2 regions of the Neobacillus sp. C211 genome follow, and region 2 is predicted to be linked to the other one. Evidence: riboswitches for the same ligand, from Rfam matches in the RefSeq annotation. Region 2 holds a riboswitch; the other holds the start of a gene.
The links. A riboswitch is a leader RNA that binds a small molecule or an ion and turns the genes downstream of it on or off. The one in region 2 is predicted to bind cyclic di-GMP.

Region 1: it holds a riboswitch for cyclic di-GMP, as region 2 does, so the genes downstream of both, ACSU6B_RS01475 (CpaF family protein) here and ACSU6B_RS17400 (anti-repressor SinI family protein) in region 2, are expected to answer to the same signal.

Annotation. Positions count from the first base shown of each region.
Region 1 is NZ_CM122574.1:274,299-290,145, reverse strand. Features, by position in the region: gene addB (helicase-exonuclease AddAB subunit AddB) at 1-415, shown strand, start outside; gene addA (helicase-exonuclease AddAB subunit AddA) at 412-4,197, shown strand; gene ACSU6B_RS01505 (spore germination protein) at 4,245-4,463, opposite strand; gene ACSU6B_RS01500 (spore germination protein GerPE) at 4,520-4,930, opposite strand; gene ACSU6B_RS01495 (spore gernimation protein GerPD) at 4,936-5,112, opposite strand; gene gerPC (spore germination protein GerPC) at 5,109-5,723, opposite strand; gene ACSU6B_RS01485 (spore germination protein GerPB) at 5,782-6,003, opposite strand; gene ACSU6B_RS01480 (spore germination protein) at 6,022-6,243, opposite strand; cyclic di-GMP riboswitch class I at 6,505-6,591, shown strand; gene ACSU6B_RS01475 (CpaF family protein) at 6,718-8,028, shown strand; gene ACSU6B_RS01470 (hypothetical protein) at 8,025-8,219, shown strand; gene ACSU6B_RS01465 (fumarylacetoacetate hydrolase family protein) at 8,349-9,257, shown strand; gene ACSU6B_RS01460 (YisL family protein) at 9,398-9,757, shown strand; gene ACSU6B_RS01455 (ubiquitin-like small modifier protein 1) at 9,887-10,159, shown strand; gene ACSU6B_RS01450 (hypothetical protein) at 10,161-10,433, shown strand; gene ACSU6B_RS01445 (aldehyde ferredoxin oxidoreductase family protein) at 10,519-12,351, opposite strand; gene ACSU6B_RS01440 (ThiF family adenylyltransferase) at 12,596-13,624, shown strand; gene ACSU6B_RS01435 (DUF2777 domain-containing protein) at 13,669-14,232, opposite strand; gene asnB (asparagine synthase (glutamine-hydrolyzing)) at 14,455-15,847, shown strand, end outside.
Region 2 is NZ_JBPXRO010000018.1:25,175-41,021, forward strand. Features, by position in the region: gene ACSU6B_RS17350 (winged helix-turn-helix transcriptional regulator) at 1-346, shown strand, start outside; gene ACSU6B_RS17355 (flavin monoamine oxidase family protein) at 563-2,047, opposite strand; gene ACSU6B_RS17360 (dihydrodipicolinate synthase family protein) at 2,556-3,383, opposite strand; gene ACSU6B_RS17365 (PLP-dependent aminotransferase family protein) at 3,640-5,061, shown strand; gene ACSU6B_RS17370 (SDR family oxidoreductase) at 5,356-6,426, shown strand; gene ACSU6B_RS17375 (winged helix-turn-helix transcriptional regulator) at 6,456-6,836, opposite strand; gene ACSU6B_RS17380 (hypothetical protein) at 7,228-7,362, shown strand; gene ACSU6B_RS17385 (IDEAL domain-containing protein) at 7,566-7,763, shown strand; gene ACSU6B_RS17390 (excalibur calcium-binding domain-containing protein) at 8,181-8,450, shown strand; partial or broken gene ACSU6B_RS17395 (hypothetical protein) at 9,131-9,456, opposite strand; cyclic di-GMP riboswitch class I at 9,666-9,749, shown strand; gene ACSU6B_RS17400 (anti-repressor SinI family protein) at 9,777-9,890, shown strand; gene ACSU6B_RS17405 (hypothetical protein) at 10,858-11,292, opposite strand; gene ACSU6B_RS17410 (hypothetical protein) at 11,419-12,012, opposite strand; gene ACSU6B_RS17415 (hypothetical protein) at 12,497-12,949, opposite strand; gene ACSU6B_RS17420 (hypothetical protein) at 13,501-14,067, shown strand; gene ACSU6B_RS17425 (HNH endonuclease) at 14,531-15,451, opposite strand; gene ACSU6B_RS17430 (DUF3895 domain-containing protein) at 15,567-15,847, opposite strand, start outside.

The DNA.
Region 1 (15,847 bases), on a different contig from region 2:
AATTGAAAAGGAAATGATGAAAAAGTTTAAGATGAATGGATTAATGTTAAGCGATCAAAATGTGATCCGGCTTATGGATCAAACACTTGAATCTGGTGATTCGCATATTATTGCCGCAGGAATAAAAAAAGATGGAAATTTATCCAAAAAATCCAAGGTTGCCAGTTTATCGGAATTTGACGATTTGAAAACGTATGTCCGGAATTTATATCAGAAAACAGGTAACGCCATTATTGATGGTCAAATAAACATTGCTCCTTATAAATTAAAGGACAAAACACCTTGTACATTTTGTTCTTATAAATCAGTATGTCAATTTGATGAATCAATTGAAACGAATCAATTCCGGGTTCTCACACCACACTCGAAGGAAGATGTTTTAGAACTAATTAGGAAGGAGGTACGTCAATCTTGAGAAATTTCGTCATACCCCCTAAACCAGAAGACGTGACATGGACAGACGACCAATGGAAAGCAATTATGTCAAAGGATCGAGACATCCTAGTCGCAGCAGCAGCAGGTTCGGGAAAAACGGCTGTCCTAGTGGAAAGAATGATCCAAAAAATCCTGTCAAAAGAAGACCCGATGAATGTCGATGAATTATTGGTGGTGACCTTTACGAATGCATCTGCTGCAGAAATGCGCCATCGGATTGGGGAAGCATTAGAAAAAGCCATTGATGAAGACCCGTGGTCGCGCCATTTAAGAAAGCAACTGAGCTTATTAAATAAAGCATCGATTTCAACACTTCATTCCTTTTGTATGGAAGTGATTCGAAAGTATTATTACTTAATCGATGTCGATCCTGGATTTCGAATTGCCGATGAAACAGAAGCACAATTAATCCGAGATGAAGTGATGGACGAGTTGTTTGAAGAAGAATACGGGAAAAAAGATAATGAGGCATTCTTCAACTTGGTCGATTCATTCACAAGTGATCGAAGTGATGCTGCATTAATGGATATTGTACGGTCGATATACGATTTTGCTCGCTCCAATCCCTTACCGGACCAATATTTAAAGTCAATCATTCGTATGTATGATGTTTCAGCTATTAATAATCTAGCCGAACTCTCCTTTATTCAGGCACTTCTTTTTGATATTGAGTTGCAACTAGAAGCTTCCAGAGAAATGATTAAGCGGGGATTAGAAGTAACAAAGCTCCCTGGCGGACCGGCACCGAGAGCTGAAAACTTTTTAGATGATTTAAAGATAATTGATACTCTTCTCCTTGCCAAGCAGGACTCATGGGAAACTCTATATCAAGCAATGCAGACCTGGTCTTTTTCACGGGCAAAGCAAGTGAAAGGTGACCACTATGATAAAGAGCTGACAGAGAAGGCCCAAAAACTTCGAGAAAAAGCGAAGAAAAAAATCCAAGATATCAAAGAAGAGCTATTTACGCGAAAGCCTGAAAGCTTTTTACGTGATATGGATGAGATGCGGCCGTTAATAGAAACCCTAGTTCATATTGTCAAAGAATTTTCTCTGCGGTTTGAAAAGGTAAAAAGAGAAAAAGGGCTTGTAGACTATGCAGATTTAGAGCATTACTGCCTTGCAATTTTGACAAAGGAAATCTCAGCAGAGGGAGAATTTCTTCCATCCGAGGCGGCACTCGCTTACCAAAGGCATTTTAAAGAGGTCTATTGCGATGAATATCAAGACACTAATATGGTCCAGGAAACCATCCTAAAGCTTGTAACTAAAAAGGATGAGTTGAATGGTAATATGTTTATGGTCGGAGATGTTAAGCAGTCGATTTATCGCTTTCGTTTGGCTGAGCCGAACCTTTTCTTAGGCAAGTATAATCGCTTTAAAGCCGACGGAGATTCTACGGGACTACGTATTGATCTAGCAAGAAATTTCCGAAGCCGAAAAGAAGTGCTCGATGCAACCAATTATTTATTTAAACAAATTATGGGGATTAAAGTTGGTGAAATCGAATACGATGAGGCGGCAGAGTTGCGTGCTGGCGCACCGTATCCAGACGATGAGCCCTATCCGGTAGAACTTTTGCTTATTGATCAAAATGCCCAGGATAATGGGTCGCCTGTAACGGAAGGCGAGACAGAGGTGTCAGAACTAGAAGAATTTGATGCTATCGGTCTTGAACAATCCCAACTCGAAGCGAGGATAATTGCTTCTAAAATAAAAGAGCTAGTAGCAAGTGGAGCACCGGTATATACTACAAAAACCAAATCCAATCGGCCGTTTATGTATCGGGATACAGTCATCCTGCTCCGTTCAATGACTTGGGCTCCGCAAATTATCGAAGAGTTTAAGCAACAAGGGATTCCTATTTATGCTAATCTTTCAACAGGGTATTTTAATGCAACCGAAGTGGCAATTATGATTTCATTACTACGAGTTATTGATAATCCCTTCCAAGACATACCGCTTGCAGCTGTTTTACGCTCACCCATCGTTGGGTTGAACGAAGAAGAACTATCAATCATCCGCATTCATCAGAAGCGAGGCTCTTTTTGGGAGGCTGTTACCGCTTTTTGCAAGAGTAAAGAAGCCAAAAATACGGCCGAATTTTACGAAAAGCTGCGCCGCTTTTATGACTTTCTAACAGAGTGGCGCGGGGTGGCAAGACAGGGTTCGTTGTCGGAGTTAATTTGGCAGCTCTACCGTGATACCCAGTTTTATGACTTTGTCGGCGGTTTACCAGGGGGAAAACAGCGCCAAGCTAATTTACGGGCATTATATGACAGAGCTAGACAATACGAACAAACATCGTTCCGTGGATTGTTCAGGTTTCTTCGTTTTATCGAGAGAATGATTGAAAGAGGGGACGATCTTGGTGCAGCAAGGGCACTTGGTGAGCAAGAAGACGTTGTTCGGATAATGACCATCCATAGTAGTAAAGGACTTGAATTTCCCGTTGTATTCATGGCGGGAATGGCACGGACTTTTAATATGGCTGATGTTCGGAAACCATATATGCTCGATAAAGAATACGGATTTGCATCTAAGTATGTAAATGCGGAAAAAAGGATTTCTTACCCATCCTTACCGCAAATTGCTTTTAAGCGAAAAAAGAAAATGGAGATGCTTGCGGAAGAAATGCGCGTGTTATATGTGGCGATGACAAGGGCGAAAGAAAAACTTTATTTAACGGCTACGCTTAAAGATGCTCAAAAAAAAATCGACCAATGGAATGAAGTTTCCTCCCATACAGAATGGTTGTTAAAGGATTATGAGCGGGCAGCGGTTTCAAGCTATATTGACTGGATTGGACCAGCGCTTGTTCGCCATCAGGACGCCAATGAACTAAGGCTTAGTGGTACGGGAAATGCCCTTGTTCCTGAGGAAATTACATGTCATCCTTCTTCATGGAAAATTTCACTAATAAGTGCGGAAGAAATCAAGAAGACGGAATTAGAAATCGGAATGAATGAAGACCAATTTCTTGAAATGGTCCAAAAAGGGGAACATGTCCCAGCCACGTCGCCATTTGTTAAAGAAATTAAGTCGCGCTTAGACTGGGAATATTCCTTCCCAAGTGCCGCAGCCCATCGCTCCAAGCAATCCGTTTCTGAAATGAAACGCCAAAGAGAAATGGCAGATGAACAAAGTGGGACGGACCTTGTGAATCGCTATAAAAAGTCGATAGTTAAACGCCCGAAATTTATGCAGGAAAAGCAATTAAGTCCAGCTGAACGGGGATCTGCCATGCATATGGTTATGCAGCACGTAGATTTAACCAATTCAGTTAGTCAAGAATCTCTCCAGGAACAGTTAACATGGATGGTAAACAACGAATTGTTAACCTCTGACCAAGCAGAGGTCATTGATAAAAATTTAATTGTTCAATTCTTTCATTCAGATTTAGGGATTAGATATTTTAACGCAAAAGCAATCAACAGAGAGGTTCCCTTTACCCTTTCCATGCCTGCTCGTGATGTGTACCCCACTTGGAAGGATGAAGAAGAATCTGTTTTTGTGCAAGGGATCATTGACTGTGTCTTTGAGGAAGAAAACGGTCTTATTTTGGTCGATTATAAAACGGATCAAATTTCCGACAGGTATAAAGGTGGGTTTGACCAAGCAAAGTCCATACTTGAAGACCGTTACAAGATGCAAATTAACTTATATACAAGAGCAATTGAACAAATATGGAAAAGAAAGGTTACAGAAAAGTACTTGTTTTTCTTTGATGGAGCTCATATTTTGAAGGTTGAAAAGGATTAAACGAACAAAAAATGACATAGACCATTTAGGATGGTTCATGTCATTTTTTAATTATTCCCGACAATTGGCTGGTCAATTAACTTGGTATCAAGAACATTGGTTCCACTTAATCCGGAATTCGATATGATAAATCCACCAGTATTAAATGCACCTGAACCAGCATTTGTCTTTGAGGTGCTCTTTGGAGAGATATACACGGTATCTCCAAATTGCACTATACCTCCACTTACGTGAAGGATTTGGACAGGACCAATAATCGCTGGCATGACAAACATCCTTTTTAGTATATTCCCGGCATTTTCTCTTAAAGTAACTTATGCTTTTATCTTTGTCCCTGTTCTTCTACTACTTCTTCTTCTTTTCTTTGAATAGGAAGTAACTGTCGAATATGCTTAATTCTAGCCTCCATAGAAACATGGCGGCTGTTCCCAACGTGTAAAAGGGAAGCTGATGATATCCCGATAATATCAATTTTACTTACCTTAATTAGTGGGTTTGGATTTTGACGGGAGTATGAAAAAGGTTCATTGATAGGTAGAAAAGGAATAGGTTCGGAAAAGACTCGATAAGAGGATAAATTCCCCTCATTTCCATAAAATACTTCAGCTTCCCTTTGGACAGCGATTGCTCTTGAAAGTCCATTAATGATACAGGAATCCCCTAGCTGTACCGTAGAGGAAAATGAGGCAATCCTAATATTTATAGTGTCTACACAAGAGGTTCTCTGCAACATGATGGTCACTCCGGTGATAGGGGAACAAACGGACCTATGATTAGCGATTCTGCAGGGGTATCAAAGGTTGAGGCCAATTGGATCGTTTCCGTATCTCCCACCATTACTAACGAGGAGCTTGCTACCCCAGTGATTTTTATGTTTTGGACAAAGAGTTCTCGGTTATAAACCTCGAAGTTCATTCTGTTTTCATCCCTTTCATATTTTCAGGTAAATTGCTGAAAAAAACAAATACCCCATTTTGAATTTCCTTTTTTAATGCTTCAATAACTAAATCGTCCGAAGGCGCATTTTCAAAAGAGCGGCTGCCAGAGGAATGGGCGTTTATATGTTGTTCAATCCTGATAGGAAGCTGTTTAATGATGTCTTGTTTTATGAACGATAAATATTCATCATTCGGTTGAACGGTTAATTCCCTTTGGGCATTTTCAACTAATTGAGGTAAATCTGTTTCTAAATATCTGTAAATAGCTTCCTCGATTTTCATTGATCTTTGCATTTGATCCTTGGGTGATATTGGTGTGGTTAAGGATTGATTTTGTACTGCGAAGTCCTCGATTCCTGATAATTCCGATGGGTTTAGACCTATGTTTAATGTTCCTTCAAGAGTCTCAACTTTCAATTGATCAAATTTATATTCAATTTTATCAACATGGATGGCTTTTTTTTCATTTAATTGTTTGATATCTTCTTTCATTTTTTGGAGAGCGTTCTCTAAAGTTAGAATTCGCTGCTCCTGTGCTTGAATACACATCTGTAGCCATTGAAGATATTGGGAATAATCCTGATACATGTAATCACCTCACAATTATTTCGCCAATAAGTTTATCGATTTCTATATGATAGGGAGCTTACCTATCTTGTTCTCTTACAGCAGCTTGTAATGGTACGGCTGGTGTCCCTAATAAAGAGCCTGAAGTTTTTGGTGCGGGTTGTGTAAATCCACCGGTATTATATAAATGAGATGTAGGTTTGATAATCCCCGCACTGCCTATTTGTAGGACGGAGGAATTGGTAATCCCGCCAATTTTAATAAAATTAATCTGAATGGACTGCTGGATATAGAAATTCATTTGAAAATCACCCATTCATTAAGCATTAAGTGCAATTCCTTGATCATATACATCAGGATCATTGGTATTCGTGGAACTAACATTATTATGGAGCCGTAAGCTATCCCCTGTGTTAAAGGAACCAGCACCGGAAAAGGTTTTTGCATTGGAAAATGGCATAATTTTATAAACATCTCCAATATGGAAAACAGAACTGCTGCCAAGTGTAATGACCTGTGCAACTCCAACAATCGCTGGCATTTTCAACACCCTTTTTTCATAGTATCTTCTACATCCTATGTATGGGCACAGGTAATGTGATTGATTCGCCCAAATATATTGGAAACCGAGGTCATTTAAGTTTATTTACACTTTTATTTATTTGTTTTTAGGGGTATGAATAAAAAATAGTTCAATTAACCTATGATTCACAATGCAAAATGATAAAATAGCAGGATATCCGATAAGGGTAAAACGTTCTATTATGTGATTAAGAGATCAGTCGGAAAAATAAACACTGAGTCTCGATAAAGGCAAAGCTGATGAAAATCAGTGACGCAAAGCTACAGGGGCTAAGGTGCATTTGCACTAAGCCAGCCAGTTACCGAAAGATCAGGGTGTTTCAAAATAGATATTCTATGTCTGCATAGGTTTTCTATGTATATATGGTTGTTCTATGAATTCTATCCCCCCTTTGGTAAAGGTGGGGCTATTTCTATTTCACGGAGGTGAAAATTGTTGAAGACACCTTTAATGGACGAGGAAAATGAAAAGGCGAAAAAAGCTAACAAACATCAGGAATTAAAGAATGTTCTTCATAAGAAAATTTTGCAAGAGTTAAAAGAGCAAGAAATTGAGGAAATCATTCCAAAGTTTGACGGAATGACAGTCGAAATAATAAAAGAAGATGAAGAATTACGCGGGCAAATTGATCGGAAAAAAGTAGATGATGAGCTAATCAACGACCTAACTGGTTTCGGACCAATTAATTCCCTCCTTTTAGATGAAGATGTTTCAGAGCTAATGGTGAATGGACCCAACCAAGTTTACTGTGAACGAAAAGGGAAGTTGGTGTTAACGCCAGTTCAATTCCGAGACAATGAACATGTCATGAGTGTAATAGATAAAATCGTTGCCCCACTGGGACGGAGAATAGATGAAAGTTCTCCAATGGTAGATGCCAGGCTTCCGGATGGATCGCGTGTTAATGCAATCATTCCCCCCTTGGCATTAAATGGACCAACTATAACAATCAGGAAATTTTCAAAGGATCCCTACCAGATTGAAGATTTGATTAACTTAGGAACAGTCACAGAGGAAATGGCTATCTTTCTAGATGCTTGTGTGAAAGCACGGTTAAATATGTTTGTCAGCGGAGGAACAGGATCTGGCAAAACAACCACACTCAATGTTTTGTCAAATTTTATCCCAGATGATGAAAAAATCGTAACTATTGAGGATGTAGCCGAGCTTCAATTAGGACAAGAGCATGTGATATCCCTAGAGTCACGTCCGCCCAATATAAAAGGTATAGGAGCCATCTCCATTAGGGATCTTGTCAGGAACTCACTACGGATGAGATCAGACCGCGTTATTATCGGGGAAGTACGTGGAGGAAAAGCGCTTGAAATGCTGCAGGCAATGAATACGGGACATTATGGTTCATTGGCTACAGGGCACTCAAACAGCCCAAGAGATATGATTGCTCGGTTGGAAACAATGGTTCTTATATCTGGTGTAGATTTTCCGATAAAAGCACTACGTGAGCAAATTGCCGGGGCAATTGATGTGATTATACAGCAAACACGTTTAAAAGACGGAACAAGAAAAATTGTCAATATAACTGAGGTACAAGGGATTGAAGGAGAAATTATCGTTCTCCAAGATATCTTCTCTTTTAAACAAGAAGGACTTAACTCAGAAGGGAAAATAATCGGAAGGCTTGTACCTACCGGTGTCCGCCCTAAATTTTATGATCGTCTAGAGGCATCTGGAATTCAAATTCCGTCGTCCGTGTTTATAGAAAATGAGGAGTGGCGGCAATGATTGGACTGCTCCTGATTTTTTTCTTATTAACGGAGATTATATTATTCTGGTCTATCTTTAAGGTGTTGTTTTTATCAGAAAATAAGGTTCAGGATCGAGTGCAGCATTACTTATCAATGAACGATGTAAAAAGAGAATGCCCGGGGAAAAGGAAGCAGAAAATTAGGACCAGCAATCATCCAATTTATTGAAACTTTTAAAAATAGTTAAGGCTGATTCCATTTAATTAGGGTTCAGCCTTTTTTAATTCTTTTTATTTGTTCGGTTCATCTGTTTCTTTTAATATGGTAAGTGTGATTACTATAAATTGAGGTGAAAACATGAAATTTGTAACAGTAGAACGTAATCAAGAAACATTTGTTGGTTTAGTAGACCAAGATGAATCAAAAGTACTTTTATTAAATTCTGCTGAAGAAGCAAGGACAGGGAAGAGAAGTTTTCCTTCTTCAATGCAGGAATGTATCGATTTAGGAGAAAGTTTTATCGAACAAGTCCAAGTTTTGCACGATTGGGTAATTAGTGGTGGGCATGCTGATTCTTTATATGTCTCCTTGGATGAAGCCACCTTGCTAGCTCCTATTCCAAGACCAAACAAGAATATTTTCTGTGTGGGAAAAAATTATGCAGAACATGCGATTGAAATGGGAAGTGAAGCAGATATCCCGGAACATGCAATGGTCTTTACGAAAGCCCCTACAACGGTTATTGGACCGAATGAAACAGTCCTAAACCATCAAGATGTAACAAATCAACTTGATTATGAAGGGGAGCTAGCTGTCGTCATCGGTAAAAAGGGAAGGGCGATAAAAAAAGAGGAGGCCCTCGACTACGTTTTTGGTTATACCATTCTGAATGATGTGACCGCACGAGACTTACAATCAAGACACAAGCAATTTTTCATTGGTAAAAGCTTAGATACTACCTGTCCGATGGGACCATGGATTGTCCATAAAAGTGTGATTGAAAATCCAAACCATTTACATATAGAAACAAGAGTAAATGGGGAAGTAAGACAGAATTCAAATACAAAGAATTTTATTTTTCCAATTGAGGAGGTTATCTCCGTTCTTTCAGCCGGAATGACACTTGAACCAGGAGATATTATAGCGACCGGAACACCTGCTGGAGTAGGAAAAGGGTTTAAGCCTCCTAAATTTCTATCCCCTGGCGATCAGATGGAAGTCACCATTGAAAAGATTGGAACACTGAAAAATACCATTAAGCAATAGGCACTCTTTAAACACCTCAAAATAGTAGGGTAACATATCCATGTTTGTTACTAGATTGATTTACTTTTTTCGTTTTTATTAATGTTTTATGGTATGATAAGGTCGAAATAAATGAATTTCATTCATTAGGAGGTACTGTATTGATTCACGGTCATATCACTGCATGGGTTTTAGCTTTAATTTTATTTTTCGTTGCAATTTCCTTACATAAAAGTGGAAAAGCAAAAGGATTTAAAATTCTACAAATGATCTTACGAGTATTATACTTAGTTATAATAGCAACAGGTGTAGGACTTCTGTTTTCGGTTTACAGAATTGACGTGTGGTATATTTTAAAAGCGGTTGTAGGTCTATGGATAATCGGATTATTTGAAATGATCCTTGGACGTGTGGCTAATAACAGAAGAACTTCTGTATTCTGGATTCAGTTTATCATTGCATGGGTGCTTGTATTATACCTAGGCTTTGCAAAATTACCCATGTCATTTTTACACCCATAATCTTAGCGTTATCTAGTAAAGGCTGTCGAACACTTCGTCAGCCTTTTTATATTTGCAAAAATAATAAACAAAGTGACAACTGCTTAGTTTGGTCTTAATATTGAAATAAGTAGAGAGGAGAGGATTCATATGCTCGTAAAAGTGTTTGCTAATCTCCGGCAAATATGCGGTGGGGTAATAGTAGACGTTCAACCTGATGGTGAACGGGTAATAGATGTACTTGATAAAATGATAGAAATGTTTCCACTATTAAAAGATGAAATCTTTACAACTGAAAAGGAACTGCTTCCATTTGTTCATGTCTATGTAAACGGAAGAAATATCATCCACCTTGATGACCTTCAGACAAAAGTAGAAGAAAAGGATCAATTTGCTCTTTTTCCGCCTGTTGCAGGTGGCTGATATGGTTATCAGAGAATTAGAGTTTCGTGGTATTAGTATTGAACATCTTGGCATGTATTTTGAAGAACTTGGTGCTTTACAGAGAACAGATAGGTTTCCTTACGTCTATGAGGCGGATAACTGGAAGGGACAAATACTTTCGGAAGAGGAAATTTCTTTTACTTCAAGTTTTAAGGTGAATACCGTCCAAGTGCGATTTTGTGCAAAGGACGATCATGCTTTAGATGTGTTAATCAAAAATTACCGCTATAAAACAACCAGAATTGGCGGCTGATTAAGAATAGCGTTAGCGATGTCAAAAACCTACGTATTAAAAGAAAGCTTCTGCATAGGTGCAGAAGCTTTCTTAAAGTAATGTCTTAGACAGGTTGTTTTACTTCAGGATCGATAATTCCTAATTCACGAAGCTTTTCATCTGTTACGAGTCCGTCTTTCCAGCCGCGAACTTGATAATATTCTTCTAACATGATATCCATCCGGCTTACATGGCCCGCACTGTTTCCAGACGCCGGTTCTTCTGTAAAACGTTTTGGAAGGAAGTCATCTTCACGTTTATTAAAGCCTGCAAGATTGTTGTAATAACGTTCAAGATTATAGATTCTTTCCCCAGCCTTCATAACATCCTCAGCTGTTAGTTGAACTCCAGTCATTGCACTGTATTGCTCCGCATAATGCTCTGCGTTTTCTGAAAAGGATGAGAACTTACAAATATTCATAGAATCTGAGAATGCTAGCATATCTTGGAATACTTTTAGTAATTCGCCTTTTCCTTCTGGCTTTAAGCGGTCAGTTGGTTCAGGAATACCAGCAATTTCACTGGCTACAGTGTACCCACGAAGGTGACATGCACCGCGGTTACTTGTAGCGTAACCAAGTCCAATACCTTGAATGCCGCGAGGATCATAGGCAGGGATGGATTGGCCTTTAACAGACATTGATAATTCAGGTGCACCCCAAAGTGCAGTTGCACGTGCAGGCCCTTCAGCAAGTACGCCGCCAAATCCTTCACGGAAGGCGATTTTTTTGGTTAATTCAATCATTGAATCGGCGTCGCCCCAGATTAGTTCCTCGGTAATAATTCCTTTTTCAAAAGCTTCCATTGTAACGGAGAAACAATGTCCAAGTTCAATTGTATCAAGCCCATATTCATTACAGCGGTCGATCATAAATGAAATCGCTTCTGCATCACTTAATAAACAGTTGGAGCCAAGCGACCAAGCGGATTCGAATTCAATGCTCTCTACTCGTGTTTTATACTTCCCATCTTTTACTTCTACTTCAATTTTACAACCAACTGGGCAGGCATGGCAGGTCTTGTTAGCAACACGTAAATTAGTGTTGTAATATTCACCACTGTGTTTCTCTGCTTCATCCCAGTGTGTTAATTGGGAGTTCTTTGTTGGAAGCGCTCCCACTTCATTGATCAAGTTGGTTAATACATTTGTTCCATATACGGATAATCCGCCTTTATTAGGAGCTGTTAAGCCGCCATCAAGGATCGCCTTTACAGCTTTTTTATTGGCATCTTTGTAATCGGTATCTAATTTTGGTTGTGGCATATTGCCTTTTTGAGCGGCTTTGATAACAATTGCTTTTAATTTTTTATAGCCCGCAACAGCAGCTGTACCACCACGGCCTGCAGCACGGTCATGTTCATTAATAAATGCAGCAAAGCGGACGGTGTTTTCACCTGCTTGACCAATCGTCATAACACTTAGGTCCTCTTCACCGTGTTCGTCTTTCATTGCTTGAATAAAGGCTCGTGTGCTAGTTCCCCAAAGGTTTGAAGCGTCACGAAGCTCTGCTTTACCATCTTCAATAAATAGGTATACAGGCTTGTCACTTTTTCCTGAAAAAATAATATTATCCACGCCTGCCCATTTGAGACGCGCTGCAGTCCACCCGCCGATGTGTGAATCCGTTACAGTGCCAGTCAGCGGAGATTTAGTAACAACACAAAGACGTCCGCTCATCGAAGAACGGGAGCCTGTGACAGGGCCTGTCATAATACAAATGATATTTTCTGCAGATAATGGCTCGACTTCAGGGCCGTTATCTAAAACATACTTAACCCCTAGGCCACGACCACCTATGTACTTAACTGCATCATCTTGGTTGATTCCTCTGTAATCAACCACACCATTTGTTAAGTCGACTAATACTTCTTTGTTTTTAAAACCGCCTAGATTCAAAGTGTTTCCCCCTTCTTTCCCATATTAAAAAAATATATACTAATCTCTTATAATATTAGATATTGTTATAAGAGATTCCTACCAAATTATACTAAAACCCAATATTTATTATATCTCTTTTTCAATATTTTTAAAATTAAATTATTTATAAAAGACAATCAAAAATAATTTGGTAAGATAATAGTAATATAACTTTTTCTTTTGCGGTTCATGATTACAGTTTAACTTAGGAAAGAGGTGGATCATGAGTGATTTAGAACGCTATTCAAGACAGATTCTTTTTCAACAGATTGGGGAGTCAGGACAAATAAAATTGCAAAATAGCAAAGTGGCAATTGTCGGAGTTGGTGCACTTGGCACGGTAATCGCAAATCATCTGGTTCGTTCAGGGGTTGGCTATATAAGGTTAATTGATAGGGATTTGGTTGAACTATCAAATTTGCAGCGGCAGACACTTTTTGATGAAGAGGATGCAAAATTACAGCTCCCAAAGGTAATTGCTGCAAAAAAAAGATTAAATCGAATTAATTCTACTGTTACAGTCGATGCAGTAATCGCTGATTTAAACCTAGATAATGCGGAAGAATTATTAACGGATTTTAATTGTATCGTTGATGGCACTGATAATTTTATGACACGTTTTTTAATCAATGATGTGGCCGTAAAGTACGGAATTCCTTGGGTTCATGGTGCTGCTGTTAGTTCAAGAGGCATGTTTGCCTCGATAAAACCCGGAATTACCCCCTGCTACCGCTGTCTCTTTCCACATGTCCCAACTGGGACGGGGGAAACCTGCGATACAGTTGGCGTATTGTCACCATTGACGGATATTATCGGTTCCTTTCAAGTCATGGAAACAATGAAAATATTAATTGATGAAAAGACTACACCTAATCTAGAACAAATTGATATTTGGGATTATACCACCATGCAAATGGATATTTCGGAGGGGAGAAATCCTAATTGTCCGACATGTGTGAATCATCAATTTGATTTTTTAGATCGATCCTCGGAACTTCAGGTGGCCTACACGACACTTTGTGGGCGTAATACAGTCCAAATCAATCCAAGAAATAATTTCGACTTAGATGTAAAAAAGTTGGCTGCGAATCTCAAGAAAAGTGGCAAAGTATCAGGAAATGACTACTTAATCCGTTTTACTCCAGAAGAAGATATTTCTATTGTCGTATTTAAAGATGCACGTGTATTGATCCATGGGACAAATGATGTGGTCCAAGCAAAATTGCTTTATTCAAAATACATCGGGAACTAAATTGGTACCAAAAAAAAGGCGTGGGAGCTGCCCCAGCCTTTTTCTTATGATATCATTTTTTCGATCACTAATCGTTTTCCGGTATTTAATGTAAATTCAAATCGATCATTAACTTTTTCAAAGTAACAAAAGTGGTGCTGGACATTACAAATTTGCTCTTGATTATCGAAAACCAAAAAATTAACTCCATCCTTTCGATTTTCGTCCGATAAGAAGGATAAATGGTTGTAACAATAGATGCAATCGTAAATAGAAAAGTTTAACGAGTTCAAAGTGGTAACGAATTGAAAAAAAGCATCATCATTAATCCCATCTAAAAGCCGCTCAAGAGAATAAATTAAATGTTTCCTAATTCTTACTAAATCATGGTTACGAAGCATCGTTGCTTCGTTTCCAATTCGGACCTTTCCTGTTTCATACAATTTACCTTTCTTCCAACGATTCATTCGGAAGACTTCTATTTCTTGCTGAAGGTAATCATCTAACATTTCAGCTTCTTCTGTTTCCTCATCAAAAAAAATCCATTGTTCATTAATTTGTTCAACAGTTCCTTCTGTATATGCTCTTTCCTGAAAATCGTAAAGTCTCATTCGTTGTTGTCGATTCATTATTAACCTCCGTGCCCAGATGCTATCATATTCTTTTTAGACATCTTCATGAAATTTTATAACTGAAAGATAAAGTATTATCTTTTAAATCATATGAATTGTTGGCTTACTCCATCGACCTCCGCTTTTCTATTCGGACAATTAACCATTTCCCATGGGCTGAATACTATAAAAACATGAATTCATGTACAGCAGTTCTGTTAATGAGGAGTGTGATAGGAAATGTGTGGTATTACAGGCTGGATTAATTTTGATAAATCACTTAAGAACGAGGCGGGTACACTTACCAAAATGACAAAAACACTGGCAAAAAGAGGACCTGATGAGACCAACATCTGGTCTGAGACACATGTCGCTTTTGGCCATAAGAGACTTATTGTTGTCGACCCTGAAGGGGGAAGGCAGCCAATGTCCAAACAAAAAGACGGCTTCGATTACACCATTTGCTACAATGGGGAATTATATAATACAGAAGATATCCGCAAAGTTCTCCATACTAAAGGATATTCATTTAAAGGTCATTCTGATACAGAAGTTCTATTATCTGCCTATATAGAATGGGCGGAAGAGTGTGTAAATTACTTAAATGGGATTTATGCATTTGCCATCTGGGATTGTAAGAAGGAACAGCTCTTTATTGGACGTGACCGCTTAGGGGTTAAACCATTATTTTTCAGAGAACACAAGAAGGGGCTTTTATTTGCTTCTGAAACCAAGGCTATTTTAGCCCATCCAGAAGTGAAAACAGAGATTGATCAAGAGGGGCTTGCTGAGATCTTTGGAATCGGCCCTTCCAGGTCACCGGGTTCTGGTGTTTTTAAAGGGATTAAAGAACTAAGACCAGCCCATGCATTAACATTTTCAAAAAATGGTTTGAAAATTTGGAGATATTGGAATGTAAAAAGTGGTGAACACAAGGATAATGTGGAAGAAACAGCAGAAAAGGTCCGTTATTTAGTCACCGATGCGGTAACAAGGCAGCTTGTATCCGATGTTCCTCTAAGTACCTTTTTATCTGGCGGACTAGATTCTAGCATCATCACGGCCATTGCCGCAAAAGGATTCAAGGACCAAAATAAGGGGCAGTTACACACTTATTCAATCGATTATGAGGGTAATGACAAATTCTTTTCTTCAAATGAATTCCAGCCGGATGCTGATGGGAAATTTATTCAAATGATAACGGATAAATTTAATACAAAGCACCATAACAAAATTATTACTCAAAAGCAATTGGTCAATGATTTGGTGGAAGCTACACATGTCAGAGATCTTCCAGGGATGGCTGATGTGGATTCATCGTTACTGTGGTTTTGTAAGGAAATCAAACAGGATTTTGTTGTCAGCCTTTCAGGGGAATGTGCGGATGAAATTTTTGGGGGTTATCCTTGGTTCCATCGAAAACAAGACTTAGAACGTCCAGGATTTCCGTGGATGAGATCTGTATCTGAAAGACAAAATTTGTTGAAATCGCATTGGCAGGAAAAATTAAAATTAAATGACTATGTTATGGAAAAGTATTATCAAGCGGTCGCCGAAACCCCAAGGCTAGAGGGTGAAAGCGGGGAAGATTCTAAGCGCAGAGAATTATTTTATATAAATATGATTAATTTTA
Region 2 (15,847 bases):
GAGTCAAAATACTGGAATTAATATTTTCATGAATACAGTAGGAGGAAAGTGGAAATGTCTAATCCTCTATTTCTTGAGCCAAAAATCAATGCGAACAAAAGAATTTTATGAAAGAATCCCAGCAATTACACAAAAAGTTTTGACTGATCAATTAAAGCAGTTAGAAAAAGATGGGATAGTCCGAAGAGAAGTATTTAAGGAATTGCCTCCAAAAGTAGAATACAGCTTAACAGAGTTAGGTGAATCATTTGTACCAGTTTTAAACACAATGTGTGAGTGGGGGAATAATTATGCGGTTGTAAGAGAGATAGATCGAGATGAGGAAATTTGTTGTCATTATAGTTAAATTCAATTTTTATAAATTGTAAAGATTTATTCAAGTAGATTAATCTTAAACTAAACTCAAATCCTCATTTTAATATAAATATTCATTTTCATTTTTAATACCTTGTTCAACAACTGGCCCGTTTGTTGAAAAATAAAAGGAACTCCTTAATTGATAAAAGCCTTTGCTTTCGTTGAGCAAAGGCTTTTTTTGACGAGTTTCTTCTATTTTTGCTGATTAAACCTGAAATAAAGTTCTTGGTAAGTCATTAACTTCAAATGCAGCATGTATTCCGGACTCGATTGCACCTTGGATCCAAACATGAGTAGTTGAGGCATGTTCGCCAGCAAAATGAACTCTTCCTTCGGGAGTAGAAATATAAGGAGATAATTCTTTTACCTGTTCGGGTTTAAACATCGTAAATGCCCCAGCAGAATACGGATATCGAACCCAACTGTGGCTCACTCCTGCTTGAAACTCACTGAACACCTGTTTACCATAAATGGCAGCCAAGTTTTTTAATACATATTCCAAGCGATCATCATTTTCCAAACTGTCCCAAGGTACAGCATCATCCTCCCATGTATAACTCCCTAAAATAACACCCGATCCTTGTGTACCGAGGTCATAACTCGGGTATTGAATATATTTAATAGGGAGATCCGTAACGGTTTGCCCACCATACAAACCTTGCCTTTCCCAGAACCTGTTTTTAAACTGGATGCCGGTCTTCGTAGAGCCCGCATAATTAAGTTCCCGAATTGCCTTCCATTTGTTTTCAGAAAAAGAATTTCGCGGTTCGATTTCCACAAATTGTAACACTGAAAAAGGAATGGTCACAATCGCAAGATCACCGGTGATTTGAAATGGCTCTAAGATTTTATGGACAGAATGAATGGTTACTTGGTTGTCATGCTGCACAATTTTCCTCACTTTTTGTCCGTAAAATATATCATCTTTCAATTGAGTCGTAAATGCTTTAGGAAGTTGATCGTTACCGCCCGTGATTTCATAAAAGGTGATATCAGGGGTAAATAGGATTAACAGTTCACGTAACAGTTCCAAGAAAGAAAGCTCCATAAGTCCTTCCAGTGTAAGCATTACTTTAATCATTTCGATGGCACCCGGAGATAATGTGACTCCAAACGGGTTATATCTCAAATAAGTGTCCATTGAGTATTTATCCAATTCTTTTATGACCCAAGGCCAATTTCTCTTTGGGTTTTGTTCAATAAAATCTGTCACCGGTTTTATTGCTAATTGAAGCAACTCCTTAGCGGTTTTACCTTTTTCTTGTGGGTACACGGGAAAGCGCAAAATATCAGGGTTCTGTTCATACACCTTAAAATGAGTTTTGATTCCTTTAATATAGATAATGTCATTAGGAGTCGAATTGATAAACCTATTAACCGGAAGTTTAAATTTTTTTATATATTCCAAAACCAACAAATGAGTATGAGGAATTCGCATTGCCCCAGCCTCAAGATATTGCCCATCCCTGAAATCGCCTCTTAACGTATAGATCCTCCCTCCCACCCTATCAGTAGCTTCAAGGATTGTAACATTGTGTCCAGCTTGCTTAAGTAAAGAGGCCGAGACCAGTCCTGCCATACCTGCGCCAATAATAATGATCTTCTTAGGTGTTGTGGTTTTTTCAAGTCCATTTCTGATGATTGAAATCATTTGATCAGAGGATAGCTTAGGAAATACGTAATTTAACATATTTTTCTCCTCTACACTTCTAATTAGACCGTAATATGGCTTACTGCCATCCTATTCAACTAGAAAGTAAAATTATGCATGGAAGGACAAAAATCTATTAAACTTGGACATACTGACATTACCACTCAGAAAGGTGGGATTGATAGCCGTTGAATCTTGAATACGAGCAGCTAATAAGTCTATAGGAGAATGAAGTTAGATTCAGCATAGGGAGAAATCAAATCAATCCGTTGAGGTTCAGAATTTTGGGGTTAGGGAGGATAATATGCATCACTGAAGTTGATCTTAAAAATCTGCCTATCAGTTCAATAAGAATATTTAATTAAAACAACTACAATCTCTTTTACCACAATATAGCCCAATACATAAAGAACGAGCACAATTCTTGCTACAGAATTGCGCCCGTTTGTTGAAGAACATTGAGTAAGTAAAATAAATACCTACCCATATAAAATGAGGCTAACTTTGTAGTAATCACACGAGTTTAAGAAAATAATGATCTATCTAATTAAATATTTCCAATTGGACTCCTGCAAATTCCCATTGGAATTCTCTTTTGATTAATACCTTTCTTTAGGTTTACTAAAGGTGACCCTTGATAAACTTGTTGAATGATGGTTTCTATCTTTACTCTTTCTTGTTGAGTAATATTTTCTTTCGTAAGCATTTTATTAAACCATTGACTGATTTCCATAGGTGAAATATTTCCAGCGATTGAAGAAAGACGATCAAACCCCTGTAATACTTTTTCCTCTAATTCCACTTCTCCACCAGCATAAAAATGAAAGTTGCTTCTGTTAATATTGTTTTTTAGTAGTCCAACTTTTTCTTTATTACCAGCTTCTTTTAATCCAACTACTAATTCTATCTTACTTAACTGAATAATACTGTTTACTGATAAATTAAATCCAGTTCTTTTTGGATTGTTATATAAGATAGTAGGCTTTTTACTAAGATTAATAATGGTTTTTGTATAAACTAATGCCTCTTCTTGTGTTGGTAGAACATATGGTGGATACCCAAGCAAAATACCTGATATTTTTGTAGTCCGAATCTTTTTAGCGAGTTCTTCTGCCTCTTTCTGTCTAATAGATGACACCCCAAATAAAATTTCCATATTATTAATAAGTTCTTCTTCCAATACTAAACTGTTTATTATTTCAATTTTCTCTTTAAGGTTCAGACTATGCTGCTCACCAGTAGATCCAGAGACAAGAACAGACTTTACTCCTTGTTTATACAAATCTCTTATATGATCTATTGTCCCCTGAATATTTACAGATTCGTCTTCAAAAAATGCAGTTGGCACAGCAATGTGAAATGTTTCTTTTAGCATAATGTTATCTCCTTTATCCTTTTTTATCTCTACTTCAACTTACCTGCACCGTTTCTGGAAGATCGTTTCAAAACCTTATTTAAGTAAAGACCCGTTACTTTAATAACAACTTTAAAGTGCGATGGGATGTACATTAGAACACACTCTTTTGCTTTTTGATCACTAAAATGTAAACTTATTATAATAAAGCATCTGGCATCAATAAAAGTACCAGTTTACAAGCATTTTCAAGTGCCAGTTTATAAGGAGGTTAAATATGTTAGAAATAACGCCAACCTTAGATGTTAGAAAAAAAGAGCCCATTTATATCCAACTTTATGAGTATCTTAGAAAAGAAATACAAAGAAAAAACATTCCCCCTCACAGTAAGTTACCTTCTCAAAGAAATTTGGCGGATTATTTAAACGTGAGTCGTAACACAGTTGATGCTGCTTACCAACAACTTGTTGCTGAAGGTTATATTAGAAGTGAAGAAAGAAAAGGATTGTTTGTTGTAGAGATAAAAAATGACCTCTTCCTTATAGATTCTAACAACAACGATATGGATAAAACTGCAAATTGGGAATTTGATCATCAGGAAGATCAACCACCAAAGATTGAATACGATTTTAAGTATGGGGATGTAGATTTAACTCATTTTCCATTTAAGTTATGGCGTCAATTGACCATGAAAAGCCTCGCTGCCGAACAAGACCAGCTGTTATTGTATGGAGATCCACAAGGAGAATTTGAACTTCGAAAACACATTGCTAGATACCTTTATCAATCTAGAGGAGTTGAATGTTCTGAAGATCAAATAGTAATTGGAGCAGGTACACAATACCTATTAAGCATGCTATGTAAAATGATTGGCAGAGAATTAGTTTATGGTATAGAAGAACCCGGTTATGACCGAGTACGCCTTATATTTAAGGACTATGGAAGAACAGTTAAGCCCATTCATCTTGATGAAAATGGAATTAATGTTACTGAATTAACAGAGAGCGAAGTGAAAGTTGTCTACGTCACTCCTTCCCATCAATTCCCTTTAGGAACCGTAATGCCAATATCACGGCGCTTAGAATTGATAGAATGGGCGAGGGAGAAGGGTGGATATGTCATCGAAGATGATTATGATAGTGAATTTCGATACGAAGGAAAGCCCATTCCATCGCTTCAAAGCCTTGATCTGTATGGAAATGTTGTATACATGGGGACTTTTGCCAAGTCACTAATTCCATCTTTGCGTTTGAGCTATATGGTACTTCCGACAAAGTTGCTAGTAAAGTACAATGAAAACTTTATTGGTTATAAGCAAACTGTTTCAAGATTACATCAACATACTCTAAAGCTCTTTATGGAAAGTGGCCAATGGTCAAGGCATTTGAACAAAGTAAGAAATATTTATAAGAAAAGGCATAACGCTTTACTCACATCTATTAAAGCTAACATGAATGATCAGGTCCGAATAATTGGTTCAGGTTCTGGTTTACACGTGCTATTAGGACCCAAGAATAACATGACAGAGAAAGAGCTTATCGCTACTGCTAAAGAGAAGGGAGTTTTAGTGTATCCAGTGTCCTCATTTTATGAGCGACCACCTTCTCAAGAATATTCTCAAGTGCTTCTTGGATTTGCCGGTTTAGATGAGAATAGGATTCATGAGGGAGTTCACTTACTTTCCAAAGCTTGGTTCTAACTAATGCTACTACCTATAAACATAAGCATACAAAAAGACGAAGAACCAATAATGTCATTGGCTCTTCGATTTTTTTAGAACATTATAGTCACACCTAACTTCACCTGACTGGTAAGGAATTTATTATAGTCTCTTATTAAGCAACTGCCTGTTAGTTCAAGAAGACTTACTCTTAAGAGCACTGCTGAATTACAAAAAAGTGCTTATGGCACTTCAAAGTGCGTACTTCTCAAGTGTGGTTCCTTGATGCAAAATAACAGTGAACGAAGCACAGTACAGAAGGAGCTGCACACTATGAATAATGAATCTAAAACAATACGCAAAGTCGCCTTGGTCGTAGGCGCAAATGGTGTCATCGGTCGCAACCTCATTGATCACCTCATTACCCTCCCTGATTGGGACGTGATCGGCGTATCGCGTCGAGGCGGAGAGTCTGTCGGCCGTGTCCGGTATGTGGCTGTGGATTTGCTCAATATAGACGACACCCGCAAGAAGCTAAAGAGTTTAACTGAGGTAACACACATCTTCTATGCCGCCTATCAGGACCGTCCGACTTGGGCCGAACTTGTTCCGCCTAACCTTGCCATGCTAGTGAACACCGTAGAGTCGATCGAACCCATCGCGGCGAGCTTAAAACATGTCAGTTTGTTGCAGGGATACAAGGTATACGGCGCACATCTCGGCCCTTTCAAAACGCCTGCTCGTGAGACAGACGCGAACCATATGCCGCCCGAGTTCAATGTTGATCAGCAAGATTTCTTAGAACAAAGGCAAAAAGGTAAGGGTTGGACTTGGTCTGCGCTACGTCCTTCTGTAGTCTGCGGCTTCTCGCTTGGAAATCCGATGAACCTCGCCATGGTTATTGCGATCTACGCCTCAATTTCGAAGGAGCTTGGACTTCCGCTTCGGTTTCCGGGCAAGCCAGGTGCTTACGACAGCCTCTTGGAGATGACAGATGCCGGGCTTCTCGCGAAGGCAACAGTATGGGCGGCGACTGAAGAGCGTTGTGCCAATCAGGCATTCAACATCACGAACGGCGATCTGTTCCGCTGGAACGAATTATGGCCGAAGATCGCTCACTACTTCGGCTTGGAGACGGCGCCTCCACTGCAGATGCCACTGGACGTTGTCATGGCGGACAAGGAGCAGCTTTGGAACAAAATGGTCGAGAATCATGGGCTTGCTCGGCATTCCTATAAAGACGTATCCTCCTGGCGATTCGGTGATTTCGTGTTCTCTTGGGATTACGATTTCTTCGCCGACGGAACTAAGGCCCGTCGCTTAGGTTTTCACGAATACGTCGATACCGAAGCGATGTTTATGAACATCTTCGACGACTTTCGCAAACGCAAAGTCATCCCATAAACGAAAAGCCGGCCTTGTATTAGGTCGGCTTATATATTATGTACTTCATCAAGCTGTGGGTTTGCTAGAACGGTAGCCCTTCCCCCGTACTTTTTCTCTATATGCGAATCCCCCCACCTACACATCAGATGCAGGATCTCCTTTAGACTCCAGCCGTAGTCTGTCAATTCATACTCTACCTTGGGTGGAACCTGGTTGTAAGAAATGCGTAAGATCACGCCTTCCTCTTCAAGCTCCCGAAGTTGCTGTGTTAACATTTTTTGAGTAATTGCGGGTATCAAGCTTTTCAATTCATTGTTACGTTTCTTGCCAAAGGTTAGATGAAAAAGAATTACGGGTTTCCATTTCCCTCCAATTACTTCCAAAGTTGCCTCTACCGCAGTGTTGTAAATCTTATCAGGATCCTTCATTACATACCTCGCCTCCCTTTTTTTAATATTCCGACACATGTCACTGGTAAACATCAGATGAATTGAAGCATTAAATTTCCGTCTTTGAATTTTATATCTACAAGCAAAATATTACGCTATCCTGCCCCCATTAATTGAATAATTCAATTACATACGAATAATTCCTTCTCTTAATCAAGAATATGGCCCTTTAATGGAACACGATTAGCAATTTAAACATTTATTACTCCAGAAAAGGTCTATGATCGGTATGAAAAAAAAGAAGTTGTTTAAGATAATGAATATTTCTAGTTGCATAATACTTATTCTCAGTTTTATTAATTTATATGTATAAAAGAATAATAGCTTGGGAATCATAAAGATAAAGAAGTTAAATAAAGGAGGTAAAATAGTGACAAGAGAAAGCAAATTAACGTTGTCTGATTTTGTTAATAAAGATCGATTTGAACTAAACTCTTTTCTTACCTATTTGATCCATCAATTTTATTATAATGATCCGGATCAGTCTAAAGATAGAATGGTATAGATTAACGATTAAGTAAACTGAAAGAATAATAGTCTTTGAGATGAATTAAAAATATTCTAAAGACCATAACAGAAGGTTTCAATGAGTTACACTTTCAGATGTAAACTCATTAGCTATAAATACCATGGAACTGCCAAGCAAAATATTTGAATAGTCTGAAAATCGTTAGTATAATAGAAAAAAGGTCAAGGAGTTGGTTTCCTATGGAAAGGAATTTGCTTAATACACCACCACAAAATGAAGTAAACGTCATGGATTCTGAATTTGCTGAAACGTTGTTAAATAAAGTCCTTCGTAATTTACGAAAAGAGCAAATCCGAAAAGAGATTGACCAGTCATTACAGGAACGAAACAAAGAAAAATTCCTACGACTAACAGAGGAATTGAAAAATATTACTTAAAATGTTGTATTATATATCGAGATGATTTTGAACTTAACATAATGAGACATTATCGGCATTGAAAAAGGATCTTCGATCGGAAGATCCTTTTTGCTGCTTGTTCAATTAAAGCGCCCTATTGCTTAAATATCACTTTTTAAATAAAACACTAGATGACAGTCCGTAAAATCGCCAGCCATCAGAAACGTTGATTGCTAAGCAAAACGTAAAAAATAAGTCAAAATTCCACAGGGACGGTTCTCATGGTCTTATTCAATCAATTTTTCCTTGTCCAATAAAGCCACCAGAACCGACCCCATGGTCATTGGGCTATGTGAGGTAGTGCCAATGTACCGGAACTTATCATATTTGCATTGATATTTTCCTAATAATATCCTATTATGGAAATTAGATTTCAATATAGGGAGTTTGAAAAATATGAAAAAGTTGTTTACTATTTTACTATCTTTGGGATTAGTTGTGGGGTTATCCTTCAGTTTGACTGATTCTGCGGAAGCACAGGTGAAGATTAAAACTTACCAAAACTGTACTGCTTTGAATAAGGATTTCAAAGGTGGAGTGGCAAGAGCATCTAATGTTAAAAACAAGGGTGGAAAAACTAAGTACAAGCCATATGTTTCAAAAGCGCTGTATGACGCTAATAAGAAAAGTGACCGGGATAAAGATTTTATTGCATGTGAGCGATAATAGGTATACATGTCAAAAGGAGGGCTGATCAGTCCTCCTTTATTTTTGGTTGTCTTCTGAGAGATTGTGGCTCTCTTCGTTGGAGAATATGTTACTCGTTACCGCCAAATCCATTTTTTTAAAGTCACTAGTAAGGTGACATTCATAATTGGCCATCTAAGCGGTATAAAGGTTAAAACCCGTAGCTGGAGCAAGAGATTTGTCCTTTATACGATCCCTATTGGACAAAACCGGCCGTATGTACAAGAGATTTGACTTTTATAAGTTCCAAACCACTTTTGTCAGTAATCGACACCCTTTCGACTAAATTCCATATAGGCTATACTAATCAAACGTTTAGTTAAAACAGCTATAAGCACTGATATATAAGGATTCTCCCTGCCAAGCAAGATTGAAAATTGTCGAGAACCGGAAATAAATTCCGCAGGAAATAACACAACTTTCCACAAAATCAGATAGGTTTCTATTAAACTTACATAATTCTATTAATTGCCCGTCCATTCCCCACTACACAAACGTTTAATTAATAGTGGCCTCATCACGCACCACTCCAGACTTTATCCTTTCAAACATCTAAGAAGCTTGTCAAGATATGTCTTCAACAGGACTCTTTTTAAAAGGAACCCCAGTTAGCTGCTGAACTAGAATTTTGTGCCTTTACCCTGTATTGCTGCGATTGGTTAATTTTCACCAGTGTCGTAGTTTTCGGCATGAATATAAAAAGGTTTGCAGTACTTCTCCCGCCTCTGTTCTATTGTCCCTTCGTAATAGTCTAAAAGGCAGTACATATACATAAACCGTGGCGGTATCGAGCTGGGATACTTAAATAGATAAAAGCTGCTCCAAGGATAGTATTCAGGTTGCCTGACCATCTTTGCATCAACAGGATTTAAATAAAGTAGCGGCTTACCTCTAACATTCCTTCTTTATCTTCAATCACCTTGTCATAATAGCGTTTTTCATAGACATGTCCTGTTAAACGGTACTTGGTATTGTAATAGTTGGCATTTGTTCAAGTGATTTGAAATCCTGTGAATAAGTGAGTATTCGAGAGATAATCGTATCTAACTGAAGGAGCTTAATAGATCCCTTCCTTAATAATGCACAATTTCGGAAGTGCGACATAACTTCCTATTTATTGTCGAATTTTTTCGATTTTATTTTGTTCAATATAGTGAACGTTTGTAGTACAATTGTTTCATATTATTAACAATTTTTAGAAAAAAGCAAACCATTTGAAAGAATGGGACGCAAAGCTACAGGTCTAAGGTTATAAACTAAGATGGCTGAGTTGCCTATAATAGTACATATTTTAGGGGGAATATTATGACTGCAACTGCTGGCAAAAAAGAATTAGACAAAGATTGGTTTGACCTCATTTTGGAAGCTCGTAATTTAGGAATTTCTGTTGATGAAATTAAAGAATTTCTAAATAAATAATCTTGACCTCTGTGAGGTCTATTTTTTTAATTCCTTCGCACTTTGTGTCGAATGCGACATAAAACTAGTTAGCTGAAGAAGAAAAAATGCTGCCTTTTTGCAGCCTTTTCTTAAGGAAAGCACCCTATAGTCTAAGTGTAATTCTTCACAATCTTTTTATTAAAAAGACGTTGATGTTGTCTGGTTTAGTTTGATGAAATATTCAAGACATGTACAATCCAGTAATACAAAATAGTACTCACACCTATGAACTTAAAACAAGACTTCTTTGGTCCATGGGACTTCAAAAAGAGCTGTAAATTTGGGAGACGACGCCGAACTAATTGGTTCATGAAGAATTACTTAAATTAGGGGATGAATATACAGTTCTTTTAGATATTAATCTACCAAAATCAATCTATATTCGAAAGGGATTTTTAATTTCCTAATTACACCAGCTATATTTATAACTCTACAATTGGATTTTATTCCATTGTTATTTTTACCGACCGCTCGAAAAGGGATATTGAAGGTAAATCGGATGCAATAATTGTAAAAGTGTCTTCTTTAATCAAAACCATTCTTGACTGTAGTACAAAATTCCATTTTACAGAAGAACAAGTGGATAAGATAGTTGTTACAATACTCATTAGAAAGAAAAGAGCAGCAGCTATATAAGTTTCAACATATAAATTTATACCGTTTTTTATAGCGTTATAAAGTGGATAATAGCAACAAATTTCGGGGCGTGGCACCGAAAAAAAAAGCAAACAAAGGAGGGAATACAAATATATAGCTGACATTTTAGGCCTCCTGGTATTTGAGTGTTGTCCTTTTCGCTGGCCAGCTTCAGGACACTCTTATTCTACCAAGAGGTTATATTTTTGTTCAAACCTCATTTTCAGTCATTACAGGGATGCTGCTCCGTTAGTTCAATAACTATAAAGAAAAAAGACTGGCGGTAAGTGGAATTTGTTATTGAAGCAGGCTATTCACTTGTTAATATTAACTTTCGTGTTTTGGCATCATATATTTTATAACCAATTTCAAAATTATGGTCTTTTGTTACTGTCACTTTACAATAATAAGGGATTGACTTTCCATAAGCATCAAGCGTAGGAATATCTTTGAAAGTAAACATCTCACCTGTATTGAGCATATTAAAGTCAGCTCCAGAAGAACGACCTGATGAATCTATTTCGATAACACATTTCCCACTGACGACATCATATTCCTTTAGCACAACATATTTTAGGCTTGGGAGAGTAACGGCTAAAATTAAAACACCAAATAAAAACATTCCTAAGCATCTACCTACATCTAAAAATGGATAGTCTTTATCACTATACATAGCAATGAAAAATAATACTGCGATTATTACGAACGAAGCTCCAACCACGAGCATTGCATAGTAAAAGAACATCTTTTCACTTCCTATAAAAATTGAATGGAATATATTAATATAATATTACCTCTTTTTCCACTAAAGTGCCTGTTAGCTGAATAAGAAAAGAGCGACCTTCGTTACTGAAGAATCGTACCTGTTAGGTTAATAAGAAACTACAAAATACCAATTTTTATCTAATTTATCTATCTCTTTAATATCTCCATCAAAGTCATTGTGATTTGGCTTTTTATCTTCAGGGGAATAAACAAAACCAGAAAATCCATCTAATACTCCACGGTGAGTTAAAAATAAAATGGAATATTGATTATCCTTTTTTTCGATGAATATTTCCCCACCGCCCTTAGATAATTGTTCATATTTCTCAGGTAAATGAATAGTAGAAGGGCTATTTGGCAAGTTTGGTTTTAATGCACCCGTTTCCACCAATTGCACCACTTCTTCTCTTTCTGATTTATTCATTTTAAAATCCAAATCTAACATAACTTGAGTGAAAGGAAAGAACCACCATAGTAAAATAGTCAATAACTGTATGACGAAGGGTTTCCAATCCTTCTTTTTGAATAAATTGATAATTGTCTTAACTGTAATGAAAATAAAAAATCCAAATACCACTAACCAAATAGGTAACATTAAAAATTCGGTAATTATTTCAACCAAATTCCATTGAAAAAACATAACTAAAATAACTAATATGCTGCTTGCTAACGACAAGAAAAACAGTCGATTTTCTTTCAACGTTGTCACTCTCTCAGAGTATATTTTTGCTTCATTGTATAGAAAAAATCATATGAATTTCAATGGTTTTATATGGTACCGCTTCTGTAGCTAACCTGCTCCGTTAGTGCAGCAAGCATAACTTCACAAATATGTATAAATATTAGCTTATATACATTTTTTCTTGAGTATAGATTCATAAATTTACTGCCAAAACATACATTAATTAATTTCCAGAAACATCCAAACAAAGGTCTGCCCGATTAACCAAGGCAATCATGTATGTCTCTCCATGTAAAAATGTACGTTTCAAACTGGAAAAAGTGCCCCAATTTATCAAGCAAAAACTGTGTCATCTCTTTCAAGCGGTCACAAGTCTCCATCTCACTATGGTAACACCTCATCTTTTTCAAAATAAAAAGACTTCATATATAAACAAATGAAGTCTCTTTGCTTTGAAAAACTCTATTATATTCGTAAGAACTTTTTGATAAAAACACACGTTTTAATCAAAAACACTGGTCAATAGTTTCTGTCCTGCAGGATAGTAGTTTGAGGTTTTCTCGTCCCATTTTAACATTTTTTCAAAGATTTCCTCTTCCCCATTCGAACCATGTTCAGCATCGAAATATAAAATCCACTTAACTTGTTCTGGAGGGGTTTCCATTAATACTTGTGTGAAATAAGATCTGCGCAAAATTGTGGCTAAAGATTCATAGTGACCTCCTGGCACTCCGTGGTTACCTCCGTTTATGACAAATCTCGCTGCTATTCCTTTTTCTGAGACCTCTTCAGTGTGAATATAGGCATCCACAGGAAAATGATATACCCTACGTTCTTGACCTTCGTCCGACAATGGGATTGAATGACCTAAAAAAAACGGAAGCGAAAATCTATACACGCCTGGGGTTAAAAAGGTCATTACCGGTATTGTTTCTTCTTTTCTTTTATTAAACATTATGAATCTCTCCCTACTTTTTACTACTACTGTCGTACAACCTCATTATTATTAAGTATGCATGGAAAACCAATTGTATTCTAAGCTAGAAAAAAATATTAAGACAATTCGTTAGCAGAACTTTGTTAAAAAAATAATCCCTGGATAAAAATCTAGAGATTATTAATCGATTAGCAAATTTAGAATTAGCAACATAAACATTATCTGTCATGGTGCTGCCTAAGAAGTCATTATCTAATAATTGATATGAGACTCCCTAATCGACCTTTGTTAAATGCAAAAGAGAGGAACACTGAGGCATAACCACAAATAACTAAACCCCTTACTTTGGAAAAAAATTCCATATGGACGGTTCTCATGGTTTTTTAATGAATTTACTTCCGACCACTAGAACCGTCACCATGGTGTCGTTCTTGACGGTTACAGGGTTCTAAATACCTATAATATAAGCCTAATAAGTGTTCAACGTTATTATTGGATAGGTCAATAGGTAGTGTTACTCTGTTGAACTATCAATATCACGAGAGTTTTTTAATGCGGGGGTTGGGAAATTGAAAAGAAATAATTTTTTGTACGTAACGTTTTTAGGAATTATACTGACCTGTATGTTTTCAGTCTTTATATTTTTACCATTAAGGTTTGGTAATTGGAATCCTGGGGTAACCTCAGAATGGGTTGGATTTGCTGGTGCTGTCATAGGAGGCATTATTGCTGGTGGATTGACATTGCTTGGCGTCAGATACACTATTTTAGATAAAGATAAGGATACCTTTTTAAAAAGTTATTTTAAACATGCGATTATGCTTGATGAAATAGACAAGCGATTATTAAGTATTCGTCATAATATCATAATTACTTCATTAACAAATATGGGACAAGCCCACTTTAATTTAAGAAATAATCTACAAACAATTGAAGATGAAATTAACAGGATTAAGGTAGACATAGGTGGTAAGTTAGCTTTAACTTTGCATCACGAATATGAAAGTCAAAATTTCAATATTAATCATAATGATACAGTGAATGCGATGAAATCTTTTGAAAAAATTACGTCTGAAATCGGATTATATCGGGAAGAAATTAAGGGGAAATATGAATTTATTGAATGGAAGTATTAATCAATAACTGTTAAAAGGGGGCAGTCCCTCACTTTTTAATGAAGGCCGCTGTAAGGCCATGGGATGCGATTTCGTTCTTCTCATGGTCGCTGGCGCCAACCTTCTGGCGGTGACAACTACACAGGGATAGTTCTTTTGGTTTCCTAATGAAGTTACTTCTAGCCACCAGAACCGTCCCCATTGCCTTCAGGTTTCAATTAAAGTATACACCATCCCTACTTCCTTTACCTTATAAGGGTCTGTTAGCTGTTCTCATGACTAATTTCCTTATAGCCTCTACTATTAAGTAGATCCAAGGTGGTTTTTAGTTTTTAGTCTTTTTTCTTCCATTTTCCACAATCTAAAAGCCTATCAATCTTCGACAAATCCCGGGGCGTGACAGGCACCGGGGTTAAATCCAAAGATTGATTGAATTGGCTTCGATTATTCTATGCATTCTCTCCTCCAAATGATATAAAGTGAACTATTTTTCTCGAATTATATTATTTGGATGATTCCAGTTAATTTCATTTGGAATCACATATTTTCTTTTTTTCCTTCTACCTTGTTTCACAAATTTCCGAGCAGTCACACAAGATAAATTAACACTTTCTTCAATTACTGGAAGGTCACCAAAATCTTCAAATCCACCAAATTTCTGACGTTTATAATTAATATTTCTCAAATCGATGCAGAGTAGCATCAAATTCACCTTTTTCCCCACTTCAGAATATAGAACATTAGCAAATGTAAGGATATAGTCAGAGTATGCTAGTGTGGGATAGGAAAATTCATTGATTTTTGTCATTCTTTTTATCTTAAAGTTGTTCCTCTTCTCTATTTTTTTCCAATCCCCTAATTCCATGATACAATAGGCGTAATCTCGGGAACCTTTATCTTGTTCAACCCAACCTTTAGCAAATCCTTCTATATCTTCTTTTATCCAGTCTTCATAAACACTCATCATATTTCCGAAGTTTTTACTTGCAGGATGCTTTTCCACTTCATCTAGGCCACAATTTTTAATAAACTCTTTTACCTTTGCAATTCTCTCAACACTACCAGGATTTTTTGTTTCTCTAACATGATTTTCCCATTTTTTACTTCCTCTTCTTATATTACAATCTCCACATGCAGGAACAACATTACTTTTACAATGGAGTCCTCCATCTACTATCCGCTTGAGATGTTCCTGAGTTATAGCTCCTTTTTTCTCCTCGCCACAATAAATACATTTTCCTTCAAAGTGTGATAATGTATCATTCCAATCATCATCTAAATTTCCTATTATATTAAACCCTGAACCAATCTTGTTTTTTATGGAGTTATCAATATAGCTTCCAACGATATCAGCCAAATATCTGCGTGCCGGATTTATGACTTTCCCTTTTGTTGTTTTTCCCAATACGACTATCTCCTTTTGACAAATTTCTAAATTTTAAAGCAATAGGTAGATTATCAGCAGTGACAAACACTGAAATTTTCTGCTGTATTAAGAAATACATTAATTTTTTAGGGACTCATTTACTTTTATATACCCTATCATTTACGTAATCCTTTTCTACTAACTCCACAAATCCCTCCTTTTCTAAAGAGATAAGGTAGGTGCAAATAACATTGTAAATTTTATAACGACCCGTTAAATACTTTTCTGATGATGCACCATTATTTACTAGGTGTTCACTTATCTCTGTAGCAGAAGCTTTTTCATGTTTTTTTATATAATTCATAATGTGCGATTTAAACATATTTTCGCCTACTATGGTAGATTTGTTAAATGTTTGCATCCTATCCTTAAAAG